DNA from 2 places in the Solibacillus sp. FSL H8-0523 genome. Region 2 is predicted to be linked to the other one. Evidence: riboswitches for the same ligand, from Rfam matches in the RefSeq annotation. Region 2 holds a riboswitch; the other holds the start of a gene.
What was found. A riboswitch is a leader RNA that binds a small molecule or an ion and turns the genes downstream of it on or off. The one in region 2 is predicted to bind thiamine pyrophosphate.

Region 1 (3,179 bases), 1.1 Mb from region 2:
ATGCTTTGTCAGCCTTTCTAGCGCCAGCCAACCTTTTTGAATACTATCTTGCAAGACATCCAGCGCATCTTGCTCGTTTTTTGTGTAGCTATACGCGAGTCTATAGAGTGCTTGTTGCTGCGTGCGAATAAATGTAATAAATTTATCTTCTAATGGTTCCATCATTCCTTGAAGCTCCTTTTTGATTCTGTCGACAATTATAAGACGGTTCGGGGTGGAAGGAAAGTTTAAAAGGGAATGATAAATTTTTAATAAAAAGAGGAACTGGATAATTTGATGTTCCAGCGGGAATAGACATTGTATAATATTATTTTAGAGTGATGTTGAACAGGAGGAAGGATTTTGGCATTTTTAATTTTCATCGTGATTGCGCTCTTTATCATCGAGCCACGGTGGTATACGAATATTTTTTTACTGGCGCTGATTGTATTGGTAGAGCTGCTTTATTATACAGAAAAAATATTTTTTAATACGAACTTTAGTGAACAAGTATTAAATGTAACGAGCTACGCGTTTGTATTTGCATTTATCCCGCTAGTTATGGCGACGTTATCCGTATTAACATACTTCAATAGTAAGGTGTTGCTTGAAAAAGAAGGGCGTAAAAAGTCCAATTTATTTCTTGGCCTGATTGGAGTCGCCATTAATATGGTGCTCATTTATTATATTGTTTCGATGCGCACGATTAGTGAAAATGTGTATAGTGAAATCGCATTTTATTATATTTTTGGGCTATTTGTTTACTTTACGATGATGTATTCGGCAACCGCGATATACGCAGTGCTTTATAATTGGCGTCCGATTCACTATACGCCGGATTATATTATTGTGTTAGGTTCGGGATTAATTGGCGACCGTGTGCCACCTTTACTTGCGAGCCGTATTAACAAAGCTGTTCAACAATACAAGAAATATCATGGCCGTCCACTCATTATTACATCGGGAGGTCAAGGTAGTGATGAAAAAGTAGCGGAGGCGTATGCGATGAAAAAATACATTCATGAGCACTACCCGGAAATTCCAGACGAAGCGGTTGTGATGGAAGACCAGTCGACAACAACCTTAGAAAATATGCAGTTTTCTAAAAAGATCATCATCGAGCGATTTGGTGAAAAAGCGCGCGGCATCTTTGTGTCAAACAATTATCATATTTTACGTGCCGGTTTTTATGCGCGCAAAGCGAAACTAAAGGCCAATGGGGTTGGCTCGAAAACCGCCTTTTACTATGTGCCAAATGCCTTTACACGTGAGTTTATCGGCTTGCTTGAAATGTTTAAATGGCGCCATATGACATTCATTGCATTGTTTACGATTTTTATACTGTTGGTGTTACGTGCGGTAAATTAGTTGGATGAATTTAGTTGAATCGCCAGAATGAAATCCAAAAATTAACTATAAATAAGGTTGCATTATGAGCGGTTAAGCCTTAGACTGAAATTAATTAAATGAATTTGCAGGGGGACACGTTAGTGTTGAGAAGGTTAAAACCTGACCCTTAGAACCTGACCGTTAACACGGACGTAGGGAGCAAAATGTACAAGCTAATATTCGTACGTGATGCTCTCCATCTATTTGGAGGGCTTTTCTTTTGCAAATTTTTTAATTGCGGGGGGACACCTAGTGTTGAGAAGGTTAAAACCTGACCCTTAGAACCTGACCGTTAATACGGGCGTAGGGAGCAATGAGTGCACACATATGCACTTTTTTAGGCATCTCTACTTTTGAGTAGGGGTGCCTTTTTTTGCTTACGCCTCAAAAGGAGGAAGTAAGAATGGAATTTTGTGAAAAAAGTAAAGATGTTTTATGGCAGGAGGTGTACCAATGAGCTTGAATCTTATACGCACGCGTCGTCCACTCGTTCATTGCATGACGAATACCGTTGTGATGAATTTTACAGCGAACGGACTTTTAAGTGTCGGCGCTTCGCCTATTATGGCAGATGCGATTGAAGAAGTTGCTGACATTGTTCAAATTTCCGATGCGTTACTTATTAATATTGGTACAATAAATGCACGTACCGTAGCATCGATGAAACTAGCGATTGAAACGGCAAAAGAGAAAAATATTCCGATTGTGTTCGACCCAGTAGGAGCTGGTGCAAGTGCATTTCGATTGGAAACAGCACGACAGATGTTGTCAAATAAGCAGATCACACTTTTACGATGTAATGCAGGTGAATTAGCTGCTATTGTAGGAGCGAATTGGCAAGCAAATGGTGTAGATTGTGGCGCAGGTGATGCGAATATTGAACAACTTGCCAAAGAAGCAGCATTGCGTTTTTCGTGTCTTGTGATTGTGACAGGTAAACACGATATTTTAACAGATGGTGTCAATGTTAAGTGTATAGATGGCGGACATGAGAAAATCACACAAATTACAGGGGCAGGCTGTTTACTTAGTGCAATAAGTGCAGCTTTATTGGCAAGTAGCCAAGAGCCTTTACGTGATTTAGAAGCATTACTACTAGATTATAAGCATGCTGCTAAACAGGCATTCGCACCAATTGGAACATACCAAGTGCAATTCTTAAATGAGTTAGAACGTTTGTCGGAGGTAAAATGATGATCGCATGTACAATCGCAGGGTCAGATAGTGGTGGCGGAGCAGGAATTCAAGCGGATTTAAAAACCTTTCAGGAATTAAAGGTTTTTGGAACTTCTGTCATTACGGCGTTAACGGCTCAAAATACGTTAGGTGTCCATGGCGTTTATCCAATAGAGGCAGCATTTGTTGAAGCGCAACTTGCAGCTATTTTAGCTGATTTCGATGTGAAAGCCATAAAAACAGGGATGTTATTTGACGCATCGATTATTCAAGCAGTTGCGGTTCAATTAAAAGAAACAAACATCCCATTAGTCATTGATCCAGTTATGATTGCAAAAGGCGGACAAAGCTTATTATTACAGGAAGCTGTTTCTGCGTTTAAGCAATATTTATTACCATTTTCAACCGTTTGTACGCCAAATATTCCAGAGGCAGAGGTACTAACAGGCATTCCAATTAAAACGCAACAAGATATTGAAAAAGCAGCCCACATTTTACTTGAAGAAGGTGTAAAATGTGTCGTCATCAAAGGTGGACATCTTCAAGGAAATTTAGCAACAGATGCGATTTATCAGCAAAACGAATTACCTTTTTATGTAGAAACAGATCGATTTGAAACACAGCATACACATGGG
Region 2 (3,179 bases):
TACGTCAATATTTACGATATCGCCTTCTTGAATCACTTTGCTGCCTGGAATCCCGTGGGCAACTTCGTGGTTAACTGAAATACATGTGTAGCCTGGGAAATCATATTCGCCTTTTGGACCTGAAATAGCACCCGCTTCTGCAAACATACGCCCAGCAATTTCATCTAATTCTTTCGTTGTCACACCTGGTACTGTCGCAGCTTTCATCGCTTCACGAATTTCAGCACAGATGCGTCCGATTTTTTTAAACGCTTGGATTTCTTCTTGAGTTGTAACAATCATTGTTAAACTTCCTTCCTCTTAAATCTCTACCCTTAACTATAACATACTTGAAATTTGTTGTAAGGATTCATGCTTTTTTTGTACGATTCGTTTATGTAGAAATTTGAAGGGAATATAAAAGGAACTAATTCAAAATAGAGGTGTCAGTCATGCTGCCTATTTATATATATATGCTCACGTATATTTTACCGACTTTTTTACTTATTACTTTAGCAACGTATGTCATTTTACACAATAATCGCGCTGTTGAAAATCGTTTAATCTTTGTGCTCCTCATGATGTTCTGTGTTACATTGGTTGGGGAATTTTTGCGTCATGTATCACCTTTTTCGTACAATCCACGCATCGCTGTTTATGTCGTTGGGTTTAGTACCAGTATTGCAATGGCTATTGTTTTCCATTTACAATTTATTTTACTTAAGCAGCATTGTCCTATAACTATTCATCCACTTGTGCCTTTTTTAGGCTATCTATTCATATCTTTACATGCCATTATTACACTTTTTTTTGTAAAGCTATCCGTAGCTAATTTTTATCAATCAGGAATCTGGACCTATCGCGAAAATATGCTCTATAATTTATGGCTATATGGCATTGTCGGTGTTACATCCATCACTTCATTTTTCCCCTGCTGTATCCAAGCGCGTTATTTTAAAAAAAGGTGTAGCTCGTTAGAATCGAACTACACCTTCACCATTTTTTATTTCATTGTTTTTAATAAGCGTGGTGCTGCTGTAAATAATAACACAGCGACAAGCGCGGTTAACAGGGTTGCTGGTAACATGTAGGACCCATTGTAAATGATTGAATACGTCCATACATTATCTCCACCAGCGTATTCTTTAAAGAACACAACGCCGGCAAGCAAATGCGAAATGAAACGTAATGTTCCGCCAAGTAACGCACCGAGAATAATATAAATCGTCATTTTCTTTTTATCAAGCGCTTTTGCGGCTAGTAGTAACGGTTTACGAATGACTGCGACGAAGCCTACAACTGTAAAAGCTAGACCATAGTCTAAAATCGCCTGCAGCCAGTGCACAATATACGCACCGAACATCATTTGTAATACACCAATAATGAATCCCGTTGCCAAGCCTGCTGTTAATCCCCAGCGAATGGCCATAAGCATAATCGGCAGCATGACAAAACTAATCGAGCCTCCGTATGCCCAAAGCTTAAATGAAAACTGATCAAGCACAAGTCCGATAGCGGCAAAGATTGCAATTTCCACCAGCATTAATAATTTCTTTTTGTCCATAACAATGCTCCTCTCTTTTTTCCGATGTAACAGAAGTTCAGAAGGAATAGAAAACACAAAAAAGCGATAATTAGGATAAATTCCTAACCATCGCTCGAATAGTTGGTTTCTATCCACATCCCTACGCAAGTACTAACTTACAGGTTCTAAGAGTCAGCGCAAAATCCGTGCGCAATCTCAGCCGACTTAATCGGCCCCCCTTGTGGTACATCTCGATATAATTGTTTGAACATGCTCATTGTAGCTGATAATTTTCCAATTTTCAACTACTTTAGTTGAAACTAAGTTGGACATTTGTCCGTATATAGAAGTAAAGGAAGTGAATTTTATGGATCAAAACAAAGGGTTAAGTGCAGTAGGCTATTTAAGTTTTTACTTTATGCCATTTATTTTACCGCTCATTATTTTTTTCGTAGCAAAAGACGATGTAGTGAAACATCATAATAAACGCGCATTTATTTCACAACTTATTCCAATTATTTTAGGGATCGTTTATATCATTCTATTTTTTGTGTTCGCCTTTACAACACCCTCTAACGCGACGCTTGAAGTAAACTACTTATTCGAAAGTTGGATTTTTATCGGGTTTATCATTTTAGCGATTATTATTTTTGTTATTGCCATTTGGAACCTTATACAAGCAATCAAAGTATTGCGCTAATGTTTAGAGATGTACTGTATATGGGTATATTTTTACTAGAATTTACATCTTACTAAGGAGTGATATTCATGAAACTAAACAAAGTAATTAAAACAGCGATTAAATACGGACCAATCGTCTATCCAATCATAAAAAAAATACTTAATAATCGTTCAACAGCAAAGCAACCAACGCCAACACGGACTCCAAAAAGATGAAAAAATGGAGTACTTCATTTCCCAATGAAGTACTCCATTTTTTTATTTAATTAAAATTTCAGTTGTACTATGACCCTCTTTTAATTTCTTCACGTGCAGGATTGCCGGCATCGCAGCCTTTAACTCTGCAACATGCGAAATCACGCCGATTAATCGGCCTGTTTGCTGAAGGTCAATTAAAATATCAATCGCACGTCTCAGTGCCTCTTCGTCAAGCGTACCAAAGCCTTCATCGATAAACATCGTATCAATATGCACGCTGCCCTGTACACTTTGAATGACATCCGCCATACCTAGTGCTAATGATAACGATGCATTGAATTTTTCTCCACCTGACAATGTTTTGACATCACGTGTTTGACCAGTATTGCTATCGTACACGTCGATACTTAAACCACTTTGTGCATTGCCCTCTTTGCGACCCGTTGATTTCAAGAAATATTGACCGTTTGATAACACGCGTAAACGTTCATTGGCCGCATGTGTCACCTTTTCTAAATAGCCAATTTGTGCAAAGCGCTCAAAGCTAATTTTGGCATCATTTTGGCCACGCACTAAATCATATACATGCTCAATTTGCTCTAGTTTTGCTTTATAGCTTTCAATTTGCTCAGCTGTTTGCTCAAGTTTTTCATACGTTGTTTCGCATTGTGTCGCGTAAGACTTTGTTAATTTCATGTTGGCGTAACGCTCATCTTGCTCATTATTTAATGTGGTGATTTGCTGCTCTAGCTCCGTCAAATCTGCTAATTGCTTTCCTTGTAATTGCGCTTCGTCC

Region 1: linked by a shared signal. The riboswitch ahead of thiM (hydroxyethylthiazole kinase) and the one ahead of thiT (energy-coupled thiamine transporter ThiT) in region 2 are both predicted to bind thiamine pyrophosphate.

The regions. Positions count from the first base shown of each region.
Region 1 covers NZ_CP150291.1:2,507,145-2,510,323, reverse strand. The annotation lists gene NSQ62_RS12515 (sigma-70 family RNA polymerase sigma factor) at 1-165, opposite strand, end outside; gene NSQ62_RS12510 (YdcF family protein) at 343-1,347, shown strand; TPP riboswitch at 1,446-1,544, shown strand; TPP riboswitch at 1,598-1,695, shown strand; gene thiM (hydroxyethylthiazole kinase) at 1,822-2,562, shown strand; gene thiD (bifunctional hydroxymethylpyrimidine kinase/phosphomethylpyrimidine kinase) at 2,559-3,179, shown strand, end outside.
Region 2 covers NZ_CP150291.1:3,612,075-3,615,253, forward strand. The annotation lists gene map (type I methionyl aminopeptidase) at 1-282, opposite strand, end outside; gene thiT (energy-coupled thiamine transporter ThiT) at 983-1,543, opposite strand; TPP riboswitch at 1,645-1,754, opposite strand; gene NSQ62_RS18155 (DUF4870 domain-containing protein) at 1,872-2,204, shown strand; gene NSQ62_RS18160 (hypothetical protein) at 2,273-2,401, shown strand; gene NSQ62_RS18165 (SMC family ATPase) at 2,444-3,179, opposite strand, start outside.